One region of the Brevibacillus sp. MCWH genome, then DNA from elsewhere that is predicted to be linked to it. Evidence: riboswitches for the same ligand, from Rfam matches in the RefSeq annotation. Region 1 holds a riboswitch; the other holds the start of a gene.
What was found. A riboswitch is a leader RNA that binds a small molecule or an ion and turns the genes downstream of it on or off. The one in region 1 is predicted to bind cyclic di-AMP.
Positions count from the first base shown of each region.

Region 1 (8,987 bases):
CGTGTCGAACAAGGCTTCGGCGATAATCGACATTCCGCTCGGCGTGCCGACGCCGCAAAACCAGAAGTTTCAGGAGGCGGCGAAGACGCTGGACAAAACCATATACGAGATCATCGAGGAACGGCGGAGGAATGGCGGGGAAGGACGGAACGACCTGTTGGCCATGCTGCTGGCCGCGCGTGACGAAGAGGACGGGCAGGGCATGACAGACGAGCAGGTACGTGACGAGGTGATGACCATTTTTGTCGCCGGCCACGAGACGACCGCCAACACCATGTCGTGGATCTGGTACCTGCTGGCCACCCATCCCGAAGCGGAACGAAAGCTGTGGACAGAACTGGACGAGGTGCTGGGCGGACGGCTGCCGACGGCAGAGGATGTCCCGCGGCTTGTCTATACCAATCAGATCATCAGCGAAACCCTGCGGCTTTATCCCGCGGCCTGGGTGATTAACCGGGAAGTGGTGGACGAAGTGGAGATCGGAGGGCACGTGTACCGTCCGGGTGAGACGCTGATGATGAGTCAGTATGTGATGCACCGCAGCAGCCGCTATTTCGACAACCCGGACCAATTCATCCCGGAACGGTTCGGCGGCGATTTGCTGAAGCGAATTCCCGCATTCGCCTACTTTCCGTTTGGCGGCGGGCCGCGCATCTGCATCGGCAACAACTTTGCGCTGATGGAGGCGGCGCTGCTGCTGGCCACGATCGCCCAGCGCTTCCGCCTGCGGCTGGCCGAACCGGGACAGCGGGTGGAGCCGGAGCCGCTGGTTACCTTGCGTCCGAAAAACGGGTTGAAGATGCGGCTGGAGGTGCGGAAATAAAGGGGGATAAAAAAAGAGGCATCTTTCCACCGAGCATGACCGCTTGATGTCAGATACCAAAAATGGGGGTTATTTATCACGGAAAGCAACATGCTTGCTTACAAGAGATACTGTATCAGATAAAAATAAAGTGAATATTAACCATCAATAAATTGAAATAAATTATGGTTGAAAAAACGGGATCGTAAAGGAAAAGCAGCTGCCCACGCCCAGCTCGCTGCTTGCGGTGATCACGCCGCCGTGGCGCTGGACGATGCTCTGACAGATGGGCAGACCCAGGCCGGTGCCGCCGTTGTTCCGGTTGCGTGATTTTTCTGCGCGGTAAAATTTGGTGAACACCTTGGGCAGGTCCTCCGGCGCGATGCCCTCTCCCTTGTCGATCACGGAAAAGAGCACGTGCCCGTCCCGCTGATCGCAGGTAAGCAGGATGGACCCATTTGGCTTGTTGTAGTAGATGGCGTTGTTCAGCAGGTTTTCCAGCACGCGGCGCAGTTTGGCCTCGTCCGCCTCGATGTGCAGTTCGTTGGAGACGCGCAGCTTCCACTGAAACGACAGCCCCGCCTCCTTGATGCGCACCAGGTAGTCTTCGATGACGCCTTTGACAAAACTTTTTACGTGGATGCGGCTGATGTTCAGCTTGATCTCCAAGCTTTGCTGGCTAAAATCCTGCAGCTCGTCCAGCAGCTTTTCCAGATCAGCCGTTTTTTCCTCGATCTTGCGCATCTGTTTTTGAATGCGCTTGACATCGGTGACGCGTCCCGAGCCGATGTAGGAGGCATAGCCCTTGATGGTCGTCAGCGGCGTGCGAAAGTCGTGGGCGATGGCCGAGATCAGTTCGGACTGTCGGTCTTCGGCCTCGCGAAGCTCGTTTACCATGTCGGAAAAGTAGTCGAACAGCTGGCCAAACTCGTCCTGCGAGCGGTAGCTAAACGAGACGTAGCGCTTGCCTTCACGGATTTCCTGGGTCACGCGGGACAGTTCGCTGACCGGCCGCAAGATCCAACGGACAAAGAAGGTGAGCAGAATGAGGCCGACCAGCGCGATGCTGCCGTAGATGAACCACAGCATCATCGAGACGCCTTTGGTGGCGAGAATGTCCGATTCATCCGTGTAAAAGTAGATGATGGTATGTCCCTGACGCGGGGGTTCGTGCTGAAAGTGGTATTCCGCCACCACTTTCAGATCGCTTTTCTCCTGGGCGGCGGGATTGGCTGTATGCGGGTTTTTCAGGTTGTAAGCCTGAGATGTCTTGATGTAAATGGCGTTGCCGTCCGCATCCGTGACGACCATTTTGTACATCAGGTCTTCCGGAAGCTGTGTCTCCAGCTCCCGCCGCTCGGACGGGTCCTTGAACACGCTGGAGTTCAACAACTGATTGACCCGCACCTTTTCCGCCGTTTCCTTTTCATACCGGTACTGGTTGTGCCGGTCCGTCTTCAACTGCTCGACGATGATGTCCTCAAAAACGAACTTGAACAAAAGCAGGTTGAGTGTGATCAAGCCGATAAACGAGAGGAACAGCTTCTTTCGGATGCTCATCTACACTTTCTCCCCGATGAACACGTACCCCGTCCCCCATTGCGTTTTGATGAACTGGCGATCCTTCTCCAGTTTTTCGCGCAGGTTCTTGATGTGCACGGTAACCGTATTGAGCGAGCCGTATCCGTAGCCCCAGACGCGGTCGTAAATCTGCTCCCGCGTAAAGACGATGCCCGCGTTTTCGGCCAGAAAGGTAAGCAGTTGAAACTCCTTGGTGGACAGATCAACTTTTTGGTCGTTGACGTAAACGGAGTACGTTTCCTTGTGAATTTCCAGCCCCTTGAACTTCAGGACAGTAATGGAGGATGCTGCTCTCTCTTTCTCTGCCGCCTCCTCACTGTAACGGCGAATGCGTTCGTAGCGGCGCAGGTGGGCGCGGATGCGGGCAAGCAATTCCTCCGTGTCAAACGGCTTGGTGATGTAGTCGTCGGCTCCGATCTCAAAGCCGACCACCTTGTCTACCGCCTTGCCCTTGGCACTGAGAAAAAGGATGGGCAGTTCCCACTCGCGGCGAATCTGCGAGCAGAGCTCATAGCCGCTCATGCCGGGCATCATGATGTCAAGCAGAATCAGATTGGGCTTGGTGCCTGCGTTCAACAGCTCCAACGCCTGCTCACCGTTTACTGCCGTGGACACATCGTATCCTTCGCTTCCCAAAATATCTTCCAGCATTTCGAGAATTTCCTCATTGTCGTCCACTATCAAAACATGGTCTTTCACCGGAACTCTCCCCCAGTCACCAGATGTGTTCTGGTCCTGTTTCTTTCATCATAATATCACGGTTCGTCCTGATGCGGGGGACAGATTCCTGGCACCCGCACGGACAAGCCGCGTCAGCGTAGAAAAGATGGATGTTACTACCTCTTGACACCAGGTGCTAAATGTAGCCAGAAAAAGCCAGAGACCTGTCGTCCCTGGCTCAATGTGCGTCGGTTACTGCTGTTGTGCTGAAGTCTGCTGTTGTTGTGGATTCGGTTGTTGTTGTTGTTGTTGTTGTTGTTGTTGTTGTTGTGAATTCTGCTGTTGTTGCGTCGATTGTTCTTGCTGCTGCGACGGCTGTGTGGCCTCGGGCAGCGATGCTGCTTGTACAGGTTTCTTTTTCTGTGGATTCTGCGGAGCTTCGGCAATGGCAGGCAGCGCAATCCGCTTGGCACCCACAAAGCGCTTGCTCCAGTAATACGGATCGTTCAGCTTCGTGTTGACGACTCCTCTGCCGCTCTCCGAGTGTACAAACAAGCCATTTCCGATGTAGATGCCCACGTGTGAAACGCTGTGCCCGTTGGTGTTGAAAAAGACCAGGTCACCGGGCTGGAGATCGTTGCGGGACACCGGTACTCCCAACTTGAATTGGGCAGACGACGAATGAGGCAGATCTACACCCAGCGCATGAAACACATAGCGCGTAAAGCCGGAGCAGTCAAATCCGTTTTTGGTTGTGCCGGACGACTTGTAAGGAACACCATACAGGCTGTTGACAACACCCATCAGGGTTTTTTCCTCCTGGGCGTGTGCAGCGCCTGCTCCTATTGCAAGCATCCCGGCGATGAAGAGAGTAACCACCGTTTTGCGCAAAAGAAACTGCTCCTTTCCTAAGCCTACGAGGTTAGCTGATGGGTTCGGTCGAAAGGAATGCCCTAGGCGGCCGGCAGGCGGCTGCCATTCACCCCGAAAAACGTGGGTCCCCCGTTTCCGCACCGCGGAATTCGGCTAAATTCGATGTTTTTTACACGCACCTCAGCACAATTCAACACTTGTCCGATTTTTCCTGTCTTTTTTTGGTGGAGTTCATAATTTTGTCACAATTTGCACCCTCAAGCAGGAAACGATTCGTGTCAGATCACGTCAGCGCATGGTTCACCACATCTCGCCAGGGTGCTTGTCCGATTGCGGAAGGAAGGTGCCTCCGCCCCGGGTCGGAGGGAAAAACCAACCGCCCGCCCGTTATGACGAGACCTGTCAGCCGTCTACAATAAAGCCATAAGGGTGACACCCAAACAAAGTCGATGGGAGGGTAAGCAGTTAATGAGCGAACGGTCTGGAAAAGTGCTTCTCGGACTGATCCTGCTGCTCATTGGGGGATTAGTCATACTCGATCAGCTTGGCATTGACAGCAGTGAGCTGCTCCGCGTGCTGATTCCCGGGCTGATCATGTTGTACGGCGCCCGCAAAATGATGAGCAGCTCAGGTTCCCGGTTTACCGGCGGCCTGATCCTTCTGATCGGGTTCCTGATGCTGATCGGCAAATTGCATGTTTTGTTCCACGCCGTGCTGGCCATTGGTGTCATGTACCTGGGCTTCCGCCTGCTTCGCCAACGGGATGTGCCGGATCAAACGGTTCCGACCGTCGGGGAGCGGCAGTGGGCACAGCGCGTGCTGCAAGACGATGACGTATTGGATCGATGGGAGAAAAGTGTAACCAGGCGGCAGCAGCCGTAATCCTCGCGTCGGCATGGCCGGATCGCAGGACAAGGTTGTTAATCCAACGAGAATCATATGGTATGATGAGGAGGAGAAGTGACGATGGGTATCTTGAAACGCTTGCGTGATTTGACTGTGGCTTCGGTGAATGACGTGCTGGATTCTATGGAAGATCCGGTAGTAATGCTGAACCAGTACATGCGTGACATGGAAGTGGAGATCGGACAGGTGGAAGTGGCCGTCGCCCGCCAGGTGGCGCTTGAGAAGAAGTTCCGTCAGCAGTGGGAAGAGGCGCTGGCCTTCGTGGAAAAACGGGATCGCCAGGTAAAACTGGCGCTTAGCGAGGGTGAAGACGAACTGGCGCGCCGCGCGCTTGCCGACAAGAAACAGTACGAAGCGCGTGCCCGGGAGTACGAGACGCTCTATCAGTCTGCTTCGGATGCGGCGCAAAAGATGCGCGAAAAGCTGGCTGAGCTGAAAGAAGAGTTTTACAAGATGCGGGCGAAAAAATACACCCTGATGGCCCGCGCCCAAGTAGCCAAGACGCAAAAACAGGTAAATCAGGCCATTGTCGGGATGGGGAGCGAAACGGCGAGCCGCGGATTTGCCCGGATGGAAGAAAAAGTGATGCGCATGGAGGCGGAAGCGGATCTCAGCGACCAGTGGCGCCTGACCAACGCAGGCCTGGACCACTCGCTGAGCAAATGGGAGAAGGACGAGCTGGATGCGGAACTGGCGCAGATCAAAGCCTCCCTGCTTGATAAAAAGGAAACGCCACAGCATCCGGAACAAGCGTAAGCGAGAGGAACGGCGGCGTTTGATGTAGAATTGAACCTAAGGCAGCCTGGGAAACAGGCTGCTTTTCCCCTAGAGGAGGTCCTTTTTTTGTCAGACTTCTTGGTGTTTCTACGACGGTTTTTTGCCGAACCAGGCCGAGTCGGCAGCATCATCCCCAGTTCCCGTTTTCTCTGCGCGCGCATGCTGACCCATGTGGATTGGGCAAACGCTGGCGTCATCGTTGAACTGGGGCCGGGCACGGGCGTGTTTACGCAGGCCATTCTCCAAAAGAAGCGGCCGGACGCCCGTTACCTTCTGGTTGAGCGTGATCATCAGTTTCGGACCATGCTGCGCGACCGGTTTCCCGACGTGCCGATTCGGGAAGAGGCTTTAAAGCTTGGGCAGTATATGGAGGAAATGAGGTTGGGCAAAGCCGACGTAATCATCTCCGGCCTTCCGTTTGCCATCTTTCCGGAAACGCTGCGTACCGGCATTCTGGACCAAATTGAATCCGCGCTGGCCCCTGATGGGCTGTTCATCACGTTTCAATACTCACTGCAACTGAAATCGGAGCTGCAGGCGCGTTTTCAACGGGTCGAGACTGATTTCACGCCGTTGAACATTCCGCCTGCGTTTATCTATACATGCCGTAACAGTTTGGAAGGAAAATGAGCGGCATGGGGCGTAAGAGAGGAGACTCCTGTGAAACTGTCCCGCTTGCACAAAATGACGGCTGGTGTTCTGATCATCTTGACGGGCATTGGCCTGTTGCTCGACACCTTGCATATCATTTCGTTCAGTTTGTTTAGCCTGTGGCCGATGATATTGGTGTACGTCGGCGCGCGCATGTGGGAGAAGCGAAAACGCATCAGAGGCGGTCTTTTGGCCGGATTTGGCATCCTGATTGCGCTGGAGATGTGGTTCGGCGTGGGATTCCATGAGCTGTTCCATTTCTTCGTCCCTCTGGCGTTGATCTACTTTGGCTTCCGCCTGATCCGGGGGCGCTCGCAGCGGCGCGATGGACGGGTGGATACGCTCGGTGACATGAGCAGTTTCTCCCCGAAATGGGACGCGCCCGACGATAAGTCGTTTCACGATAAGGCGGCACGCTCGGCCAAGCCAACAGAATACGGGCCTGTCTACAAGGAACGGGTTAAGACCCATCACCCCGGCAGCATTCTGCGGCCCAAGGATACCCGCAGTTCCCTGATCGGCGATTTTCATCTTACGTCCGGCAGGTTTGAGCTGAATGAACTGCACATCTGGCACGGCATCGGGGATGTGGTGATCGACCTGTCGCGGGCGATGGTGATGCAGGAGGAAGCGTTCCTGACTGTCGACGGCTGGGTGGGGGACGTCACCATTTACGTGCCGGTCGACATGCCGGTTGCCGTTACAGCCGAGGTGAGCTTAGGCGACCTGGAAGTGTTTGGACACCGGCAAGGCGGCATCAGCCGCAGTGTGATGGTCCGCTCCGAGCAGTACGAGCAGGCCGCTCAAAAAGTCCATTTACAACTCTCGCTGCTTGTCGGCGATATAAAAGTCAAGTACATCTAGGGGGTACTGACCGATGCGTCGACAGCGATTAGCGAGCGTACAATGGCAGTATGTGCGGTTCGGCCTGATGCTGGTCATCGGCACGGTAACCGCCACGTTCCTCTGTTTCCTATTGATGCACATCGCCTGGGCCAACGATCCAAAGATCCGTCTCCTCTACTCGACATTGGTAGACGACCCGGAACTGAGCCAATGGTTTGCCGCCAATCTGCAAATACAACTGCCGGCGGAGCCGGATTGGGTGATCATGCTGGCAGCCTTTGCCGTCTCGCTTGCCGTGGGGACGGTGCTGGGCGTGATCAGCGGCTACATTTTCGGCAATCTGTTGAAAAAGCGGCTGTACGTGCTGGGCGAAGCGACCATGAATCTGAGCCGCGGCCGCTTGTCCTACCGCGTTCCCGATCTGGGCGCGGACGAGATCGGCGAGCTGGGCTGGCAGTTTAACCGCCTGGCGTCGCAGTGGGAAGAGCAGGTGGCGTCGCTGCAGCGGCTGTCCAATCACAACGCGGCGCTGGCGGAGCAGTTGAAACAGGCAGCCGTTACGGAAGAGCGGCAGCGGCTTGCCCGGGAGCTGCACGATGCCGTCAGCCAGCAGTTGTTTGCCATCGCGATGACCACGGCCGCCTTGAAGCGGCTGGTGGAGAAAAATCCGCAGCGCGCTGCCCAGCAGATAGAGCTGGTGGAGGAGATGGCGGCGGCGGCCCAGGCGGAGATGAGAGCGCTTTTGCTGCATCTCCGTCCGGCCACGCTGCAGAACAAGACCCTGAAGGAAGCGATCGTCGATCTGCTGGAAGAACTGTCGCGGAAAAATACACTCGCGATCTCCTGGGAAATCGAAGACGTCGAAGGCTTGCCCAGCGGCATTGAAGATCATCTGTTCCGCATCCTGCAGGAGTCCCTTTCCAACACGCTGCGCCACGCCCGCGCCAACCAGATCGCGGTGAAGCTGTTTACGCTGCAGGGACAGGTGCGGCTAAGGGTGACGGACGATGGGGTCGGGTTTAATCCGGAAGGCGAAAAACTGACCTCCTATGGTCTTCGGAGCATGCGCGAGCGCGTGGCGGAATTGGGCGGATCGCTTGACATTTACTCTGCAGTAGGCAAAGGGACGCAAATCGAGGTGCGCATCCCGGTGATGCCGCAAACGGAACAGGAAGGGAGTGAGCATCCGTGATTCGTGTATTGTTGGTGGATGATCACGAGATGGTGCGGATGGGCCTGGCCGCCTATCTGTCCACGGAAGAAGACATAGAGGTGGTGGCCGAAGCGGCGAGCGGAGAGGAAGGCGTACGGCTGGCGGTGGAGCTGAAACCGGATGTCGTCCTGATGGATTTGGTCATGGACGGCATCGGCGGCGTGGAAGCCACCCGCCGCATCCGGGAGCAGTGTCCCTCCTGCAAGGTGATCGTGCTGACCAGTTTCATCGACGACGAAAAGGTATACCCGGTGATCGAAGCAGGGGCGTTCAGCTACCTGCTGAAGACCTCGCGCGCTGCTGAAATCGCCCGCGCTATCCGAGCCGCCGTGGCCGGAGAACCGGTGCTGGAATCCCGCGTGGCCGGCAAGATCATGGCCCGTTTTCGCCACGGTCAGGAGCCGCTGCCCCATGAGCAGCTCACCCCGCGTGAGCTGGAAGTGCTGAAGCTGATCGGCCAGGGGAAATCCAACCAGGAGATCGCCGACGAGCTGATTATCGGCATCAAAACCGTCAAAACGCACGTCAGCAACATTTTGGCCAAGCTGGATGTGGAGGACCGAACACAAGCCGCCATTTACGTGCATAAACACAATCTCGTGTGACGGTGGAGTGCTCACCTCGGAAAAAAGGGGGTGAGTTTTTTTCTTTTTTATGGTAAACAATAGACAATAATAG
Region 1 covers NZ_SDLF01000005.1:42,934-51,920, reverse strand. The annotation lists gene ETC00_RS06125 (cytochrome P450) at 1-823, shown strand, start outside; gene ETC00_RS06120 (sensor histidine kinase) at 986-2,362, opposite strand; gene ETC00_RS06115 (response regulator transcription factor) at 2,363-3,082, opposite strand; gene ETC00_RS06110 (C40 family peptidase) at 3,296-3,934, opposite strand; cyclic di-AMP (ydaO/yuaA leader) riboswitch at 3,940-4,081, opposite strand; gene ETC00_RS06105 (LiaF transmembrane domain-containing protein) at 4,385-4,798, shown strand; gene ETC00_RS06100 (PspA/IM30 family protein) at 4,883-5,578, shown strand; gene ETC00_RS06095 (class I SAM-dependent methyltransferase) at 5,666-6,229, shown strand; gene liaF (cell wall-active antibiotics response protein LiaF) at 6,260-7,114, shown strand; gene ETC00_RS06085 (HAMP domain-containing sensor histidine kinase) at 7,128-8,288, shown strand; gene ETC00_RS06080 (response regulator) at 8,285-8,914, shown strand.

Region 2 (8,987 bases), on a different contig from region 1:
ACACGACTGCCCCATTTCCATCCAATCCTTGTTTTTCGTACAGGAAAATCGGAGTGCCGCATGTCAGTCGGCAAGCGGAAAGCGCGCTTGGGCTCCGCTTTTGCGCCGCCTGCGGATCAGCCATTCGGCAGCGATCAGGTTGGGGACCCAGCACAACCAGGCGTCAATCCGGTAGATGCGGTTAAAGTCACCCAACAGCAAGTCGGATTGTGAGAGGCTTTCAACCGGGATGGTCAGCATCCCCAGCAAACCGAGCCAGAACCGCAGCGTGACGCCTGCAAACGTCAGCGCGTAGCTGCGCAGCATCCATTCCCGATGCTGCTCGACCTGCTTTTGACGAATCCGTTTGTACCCGAGATAGGTGGCCGCCAGCCAGACCACGTCCAACGCCAGGAATCCCGCTTGACTCATCACCCCTCCGAGTGCCTCAAAGGCCAGGTAGATGCCGGAGACCCCTCCAACCCCGATCGACAATACATACAGTTTGCCCAACTGGCGATGCAGGCGCAGGTGTTTTGTCTGAAGCCGCGTGCTGAACAACAACGGCCCGACGGCCAGAGCGATCGCCGATCCGACGGCATGCAGATACAGGAAATTGACCCACTGTGTATAAGGAAACTCTTTATCCAACAAATGCAGCTGTACCAGCCCGGCGCTTTTCGGGTTGAACACGACAAACTGCACAATCGCATACGCGGAAACGACCAAAGCCAGTACAGACGCGACTCCCATCCATATTTTTCTCATCTTCACCTGTTCACTCCGTTTGACAGAAATAGTTGCAAATGCAGGTCATAAAACTCCATAAATTGATCAGAGTTGTATAGATGCGCGGTAAGATAAGCGCCGTAGAAAATGGTGAACGTGACTTTCACCAGGTCATCCGTCGGCAGGTGGTCCGGTATGTCCCCGTCTTCCTTCGCTTCCTCGATAAACTGAGTAAACAACGCACCAAGATTGGGCGCTTCCGCGTCAACAAGCGTTTCTTTGTCGGGATACAGAATCTGGATTTCCGCTTCACTGAGGGTCGGCATATGGGGGTGCATGTTTACTTCCGTCATAAACCCGATCAAGCTCAGCATCAGTCCCGGCCTTTCCCTGGCGTCTGCGGCAACGTGTTGAAACAGATGACGGATCGCCTCGATTCCCCGTTTCGGATGCAGCTTGAGTTCGATCATACGCTCCGTAAGCCACAAGCACATGAAGTAAATCAGTACGTCTTCTTTTTGCGGAAAAAATTTAAAAAAAGTGACCTTCGAGACTTCCGCTTTTTCGCATACGTCTTCCACCTTCACGTCTTTAAACGACTTTTTGCCGATCAGATCGAGACTTGCCTGAAAGAGCGCAATTTTCGACTTCGCCTTTTTGAGCTCACGCAGTGGCACCTTTTTACCCATCAGTTGGTTCTGCCCTCCTTTTCCGATAGCTTCCGGTTGTATCTTTTCCTGCAATCCGGATATTTGCTAATCCCTCCACTTGATCTTTTGACTTTAGTTAAAAGGTTAACCCCGGTTAAGTTATTTAGTCAAGTTATTTTTTGATTGCGAGCATAAACATAAAAAAGAGGGACATTTTTACATGTCCCTCTTTACAGATCGATTTTTCGTTTTTCGTTAACCGCATATCCGTTCTTACGCGATTTCCTCATGGGCTTCCGCCTGCGTCGTGGTTTTGGCCTTGCCCACTCCAAACGCAAAGTAACTGATCACGACAATAGCCAGGAAGACCAGCCCCGCCACAAGAGAGATGCGCGTCTCCTGATTGATCCACATCCCTACCAGCACCATGAGCAGGAAGGCAATCGTCAGATAGTTGGATACCGGTGCAAACGGCATTTTGAACGGATGCTGTGCCATCTCGGCGCCTTTTGCCTTACGGAAGCGGATTTGACTGATCAGAATCACAAACCACGGAACCATGCCGGGCAGCACACTGGCACTGTATACATAGACAAACAGATTTTCCGGTGCCAGGTAGTTCAAGACAACACCTACGGCCAGCCCTACGAGAACGCCGAGCGTTCCGAGCAGCGGCACGCCGTTGTGGGTCAGCTTGGTAAAGAATTTCGGCGCTTGTCCATTTACCCCCAGCGTGTACAGCATGCGACCCGCACTGTAGATGCCGCTGTTGCAGCCAGACATGGCGGCAGTGATGACGACAAAGTTGATGAACCCTGCTGCGGCCGTAATCCCGATTTTCGCGAAGGTTGCCACGAACGGGCTGCCGATCGACTGCAGTTGATCCCACGGGTAAACGGTTACAATTACAAAGATCGCACCAATGTAGAAGATCAGAATCCGCCAAATGATACTTTGAATCGCACTTGTCAGCGTTTTGCGCGGATCTTTTGCCTCACCGGCGGTAATCCCGATGAGCTCCACCCCTTGATAAGCCCCGATCACCAGCGAGAGCGCAAAGAAAAAGCCTGTCCAGCCGCCTGCGAAGAATCCGCCGTGTTCCCACAGGTTAGACAACCCGATGGCGTTTCCTCCGTTGCCAAAACCGAAGAAAATCAGTCCAAACCCGGCAACGATCATCAAGACAATGGTCACAATCTTGATCATGGCAAACCAATACTCAAATTCACCAAACGATTTCACGGAGAACAGGTTTGCCGCACCGAGGATCAGCATCGCGATCAACCCTGGTATCCAGGCGGGCAAATCCGGGAACCAGTATTTCATGTACGTCCCGACGGCGATGATTTCCGACATCCCGACGACGACCCACTGAAACCAGTTGCTCCAGGCCGTCACATAACCTGCCAGGGGATGGATATACTTGTGTCCAAAGGTCGCAAATGATCCCGTGCTGGGCTCCAGGTACAGCATTTCCCCCATTGCACGCATGATGAAAAAGATAAAAATCCCGACAATTGCGTACGCGAGCATCACGGACGGGCCTGTCCATTTGATCGTGCTCGCCGAGCCCATGAATAAACCAACTCCGATTGTTCCGCCCAACGCGATCATTTGAATATGACGCGCTTGCAGGCCCCGCTTCAATTCCTTGTTCGCCACTAGTCGCTCCCTCTTTCCTTTCTGCCAACACCGGCTGTCTTTTCAGGAATGCTGCGGGACACTCCTTTCGTCCGCGATGACGCGGCAGGTATCCCGTTTTTTGACAGTACCATTTTTATTCAGCATTCCTAATAGTGAGAAAAATTGTACACTATTTTCCTTCTGCTTCGCGCTGAAGTAATTGTATTGTAATATGTTTTCTTCGCGAAGACAATTGTGCAAGTAAAAAAAACATTGGTAAATCAACATTTCTGACGTAATCGAATAATTAAAAATATGTGATTGTTCAATCAATTTGAGCAAGGCCACATGGCACAGTGAGGCCCTGCGTCCGTGTTTGTCACAACGATGCAGATCATGATTGAGGAGCGTTTGCGAGTGAGACGAAGGAATTTTTTAAACAAATGTTTAATATCCGGAAACAAATGCCCCTTCGCGATTGAGCACGGGAACCACCTGGCTGGCATTCCAAACGGAAGCGATCGCCACATCCTCGGCAAATCCCGCCGCGATCAGCTCCCGTCCCGAGGCAGACTCACACAGCAGCGGGTACATCTCCGACTTGGCGGCGTCAAAGGCAGCGACAGCCAGGCGGGCCTCCGGTGACAGCCGGTATCCGTGAAGTTCGCCGAGGATCGCCCCTGCCGCAACCATGTCCTCGAATGCGGGACGGAGGCTGCCGTCCGGCCACCGCTCTCCGCTGGCGATCACCGTGACGATGCCCCCTGTATTTCGGATGAACCGGGCCACCGCCGAGGCATTCCGCAAACTGCCGGCCACCACAATCGCGCCGCTGTCCTTTGCCAAAAAGGCGCACGTGGCTCCGTTGGGCGACGGCAGTACGATCCGGCACCCCTCGTCAATCGCAGAGAGCGAAGCGGGAGACAGCGAGATGGGCTCGCCGCGTTTACCGGCCAATACGGCCTGTACGCTGGCTGCGTACTCCGAGGCGGACGCATGCCGATAGCGATATGGATACACCACTCCGCCCCGAGCGAGGACCACATCGACACAGGTCGTAAACGAGAGCACATCGACGATCACCACGATGTCGGAAACAGGGGCCAAGGCTTTCACCCCTTCATACCCCCAATCAAAACGGGCGTGAAATCCGTTTTGCTGAAACACTGCCACATCCGCCATTTGCTTCCCCTTCCTTTCCAGGACTGCGTGTCCCTCTTCAATGTTGACAATGCGACTGCGCGAACGCTTCCCACTTGTCTCGATCTTGTGAAAACCACACCGGTTCCATGCGTTCAAAATACAGGTGATCTTCCGCAATGAGCTGCACTCTGCCGAGCATCTCCTGACGCTGCTCATGACCCATTTGGGCAGTCCAGACCACGGCGGAGAACAGACTCATCGCCACGTATACCGCGTACAACGTCCAAAACTCCGGCGGGATCTTGCGTGGGTAAAAATATCCGATAATCTGTCCGAAGCAAAAGGGGACGCTTACTTCTCTGCTGAACAAGGCCAGCTTGCAAAAGTCGCAGATGGGATCTCCCCAATCGAACCGGTCGAAATCGATGGTCCCGGCATATTGCTTGTCCTTTACGATCAGATTGCCCACGTGGAAATCATCGTGCTGGAACCGGTTTGGCCGCTTGCGCAGATACGCCTTGTTTACTTCCACAAACGCCATGATTTTCTCGTCGTGCGGTATGGCACTGCCAGCAGTGCGATACGCTTCGAGGTATCTCGCGTGTTTTTGAACGGCTCGCGAATTCCAGGCGGGGATGCCGGACGGCGCGTGAAGCTGGTGCAGTTTTCTCAGGTCTTGACCCGCCTGCCATCCGATAAAAAACTGTTCTTCTTCCGTACAGAGAGGCAGCATGTCCCGGGCGACCTCTCCGTCGATATGGGACAACAGGATGTAGCAAATCTGCAGGTCCTCTGATATCCCGTATTCAATCGGCTGCGGAATGCTCGCTCCGAACGGTTGCAGGGCGTGGAGAATATGAAACTCCGACCGCTTCCGCTCCCAGTTGCTCTGGTCTGCTATGCGCAGGATTCGCCGTTCTTCCGACACCATCTGGACCAGATATTTTCTGTCTGTCGAAAACCCATTGGTGATCGGCTCGAAGCCGACTGCTGATCGAAGTGCGGGACTTTTGCTTCGCAGCCATTCGATTTGTCCGTTCATGCTACACCTCCCAAAAATGGCAGCTTTTTCATTATATCATCCATGCTTCTGATAACAAGAACATTCTGGTAATTCCATACATGTTCTTTATGATGGCAGCATGGCCGAGAGCACGTCGACATGCCTGCGCCGTTTGTCACGAACGTCCACGAACGTCATAAAAAAACGGTTATCCCGTCTGGGCAGGATAACCGTTTTGTACCATGACTTCCTGTTGGTATCAATTCGCGGACTGATTGCCTGATTAGCCCTGCGTATTTTCGCTGGACGGCTGCTTCGTCGGTGTCGTCTCGCGCTCTTTCTCATCCAGCAGCGTCACGTTTTGCTGGTGCATTTTCTGCTTGGTCGGATACGCGCCCACCTGCTGCAGTTCCACATTGACATCTGTCTGCTTGTCCATCGCTGATCGCCTCCCATGTTGGTTTCCCATTTAGTATGGTTGCAAATCCGAGATTGCTATACGGCCGATAACAGCGGGCACGGCGGGCGCTAAGTGACCGTCGTTTCCATCTCATTTCCATATTTTAAAGGTTCCTTTTTTCCGGTATCTTTGTTATTCTCGTAAGCGAGCCAAAAACAAGCCGAAACTTCCGAGAGTGGAAGTGCGGGGGATTTTTTTTGCAGACCACGGTCTGCATGGGGTGAATTGCCGCATGGCAAAGGGTTGTCTCCTCAATCCTAACCCGACAACTAACCTCGTAGGCGAAGAAAAGGAGACGATGTGCACATGAAACGATTTGCCAAGCCGATTCTTGCCATCGCTATGGGATTGGCCGTAACCAGCATTTCCACGTCCGCATTTGCCGCGACGTGCCCGTACCAATCGATCACCAGCCAAAAACAATTGGTTCAATATTCCGATTTTTACCAAAAGGTACGGAGCATTACCCCTATCTGGACCGTGAACAACCAGGTAATTGTGAAACAACCGACTACTGTGAAACAGCCGGTAACCGTCAAGCAGCCGGTAATCGTGAAGAAACCGGTAATTGTTAATAAACCGGTGCAACAACCGGCACAAAATCAGACAGCTCCCGCCAACAACAATGCTGTGACCCAGCCGAAAGCACCGGCCCAACAAGCGGCACCGTCCGTTTCTCAATTTGCCAAGCAGGTGGCCGACCTGGTGAATCAGGAGCGTGCGAAAGCCGGCTTGAAGCCGCTGACGCTGGACAGCGCCCTGTCCAAAGTGGCCATGGACAAAGCGGTCGACATGTACCAAAACCGCTACTTCAGCCACACCAGCCCGACTTACGGTTCTCCGTTTGACATGATGAAACAATACGGCATCACGTTCAGAACGGCCGGCGAAAATATCGCCATGGGTCAGCGCAGCCCGCAGGAAGTCATGCAGCAATGGATGAACAGCCAAGGCCATCGCGCCAATATTTTGAATCCGAACTTCACGAAAATTGGCGTGGCGTACTACAATGGTTACTGGGTGCAGGAATTTACCGGATAAACGATGAACAATGGAAACAGCAAGCCGTGCTTCTCGCATGAGAGGCACGGCTTTTTTGCCGGCGACGTTATCTGCATCGCTCGTTTCGTCAATGCCGGGCAGACCGCTAATACCGGATCAATGGGCGTTTATGCGCGAGAATCGGATTGGCGGCCTCGGGTTTCAGCCGCTTGCCGGTGCTGGCATCATACAGAACGTTGACGTAGTCGATGTACAGGATGCCATTCAGATGGTCGATTTCGTGCTGGATGCAGCGGGCCAAATAGCCTTCCGCTTCGAGGACCACTTCTTCGCCCGCCCGGTTCAGCGTTATTACCTTCACGTACGTGGCCCGTTTCACTCTGCCGACCACGCCGGGAATGGACAAGCACCCTTCGGCCCCTATCTCTGCACCTTTTTTTTCCACGATCCGCGGGTTGATCAGCTCCACCAGGCCGGTACCGCAGTCCATCACGACCAGCTGCTTCGGTATGCCGATCTGGATTGCGGACAAGCCTGCCCTGCCCTCGTCGGCGTAGATGGTGTCCGCCATGTCGTTCAAGATTCTTTCCACGTTTTTCGTGACGGCAGTCACTGGCTTCGAGATTTGCCGCAGGATCGGATCGCCCAATTTTACGATGAGCCGTTCTGCCATATCGGTTCCCCTCTCGTTTGAGACTGTCGTGTATTCACCGTAACAAATGCACCTGACATCCGTCAATTGATCTGCGCCGGCTTCCGTCCGTTTTTTCAATCGACAAACACACTTATATGCGCTATCTTTAATGGTAAACATGATTGATGATGGAAACGAAGAGGGAGGAAACCATGCATTCATTGGCAGCAAAGCTCAACGATACGCTTCAGCGAGAAAATCCGCACGTCTTTGCCATGCTGTCCGACCTGGGCAAGCTCATCTACTTTCCCAAGGAAGGCATACTCAGCCAGTCTGCCGAAGCCAAGGCAAAAGGGCACAAATACAATGCCACGATTGGAATTGCCTTGGAAAATGGCCAACCGATGCATCTGGACGTGATCCAAAGCACCTTGTCCGCCTACAATCCCAAGGATCTGTACGAGTACGCCCCGCCCGCGGGTAAACCGGAACTGCGTGCGGCATGGCGGAAAAAGATGATCGAGGAACATCCGTCGCTTGCGGATAAAACCTTTGGCAATCCAATCGTCACCAATGCGCTGACCCACGGGCTGAGCGTGGTCGCTGATCTGTTCGCCGGGCCGGGAGACGCCGTCATTCTGCCGGACAAAAACTGGGAAAACTACGAGCTCACCTTCTCCATTCGCCGTGGAGCAGAACTGGTCTACTACCCGCTCTACAACGCGGACATGAAGTTTAACGCAGCCGGCCTCCGCGATGCCATCCTGGCGCAAAAGGAAAAAGGCAAGGCCATCGTCGTGCTCAACTTCCCCAACAACCCGACAGGGTACACGCCGGGCATCGAGGAAGGCAAGCAGATTGTTGCCGCACTGAAGGAAGCGGCCGAAGCCGGTATCAACATCGTGGCCGTTACGGATGACGCGTACTTCAGCCTGTTCTTCGAAGACTCGATGCGAGAATCCCTGTTTGCCGAGCTGTGCGGCCTGCATCCGCGCGTGCTGCCGGTAAAGGTGGACGGCGCCACCAAGGAGGAATACGTCTGGGGATTCCGCGTCGGCTTTATCACGTACGGCGCAGCCAACGATGCGGTACTGGCCGCACTGGAACAGAAAACGCTCGGCATCATTCGGGCGACCATCTCCAGCGGTCCGCATCCGTCGCAGACCTTTGTTTTGCATGCGCTGAACGCCCCGGAATTCCAGGCGCAAAAGCAGGAAAAATTTGAGATCATGAAGCGCCGGGCCAACCGCGTCAAAGAGCTGTTGGACAGCGGCCGGTTTGACGACGCCTGGACCTACTATCCGTTCAACTCCGGCTACTTCATGTGCCTCAAATTGAAAACCGTCAACGCAGAAGAGCTCCGCACGCACCTGCTGGAGAAATACGGCGTCGGCACGATCGCTCTGGGCGACACCGATCTGCGCATCGCCTTTTCCTGCATCGAGGAGGAACAGATCGAGGACCTGTTCAACCTGGTGTACAGCGGCGTAAAAGACCTGCAGGGACAACAATAGCAGAGCACGGCACCGCCCAGCAAAAAAGCGTTTTGGCTTCTATCGCCAAAACGCTTTTTCTTTGACGCTTTTCAATCAGGAGGCGCGCTCTGCCTGGCCTTGAACACGGGGAATCGCCTGCGGTCCCGACTGCTCCCCGCCCCAGCGTTCCCAGCGCTGCACCTGACCGCGCCAAAAGCCGAGCGAGGCCTGCATGACCGGACCAATCAGGAACACGGAGACAAACGTCCCTACGGAGACGGGACCGCCT
Region 2 covers NZ_SDLF01000004.1:70,127-79,113, reverse strand. The annotation lists gene ETC00_RS04890 (DUF2306 domain-containing protein) at 64-747, opposite strand; gene ETC00_RS04885 (TetR/AcrR family transcriptional regulator) at 750-1,397, opposite strand; gene ETC00_RS04880 (amino acid permease) at 1,632-3,020, opposite strand; gene ETC00_RS04875 (2-phosphosulfolactate phosphatase) at 3,429-4,163, opposite strand; gene ETC00_RS04870 (phosphotransferase) at 4,201-5,166, opposite strand; gene ETC00_RS04865 (hypothetical protein) at 5,411-5,566, opposite strand; cyclic di-AMP (ydaO/yuaA leader) riboswitch at 5,736-5,886, shown strand; gene ETC00_RS04860 (CAP domain-containing protein) at 5,894-6,628, shown strand; gene def (peptide deformylase) at 6,735-7,262, opposite strand; gene ETC00_RS04850 (aminotransferase class I/II-fold pyridoxal phosphate-dependent enzyme) at 7,436-8,737, shown strand; gene ETC00_RS04845 (YczE/YyaS/YitT family protein) at 8,813-8,987, opposite strand, start outside.
Region 2: another riboswitch for cyclic di-AMP. It lies ahead of ETC00_RS04860 (CAP domain-containing protein); the one in region 1 lies ahead of ETC00_RS06110 (C40 family peptidase).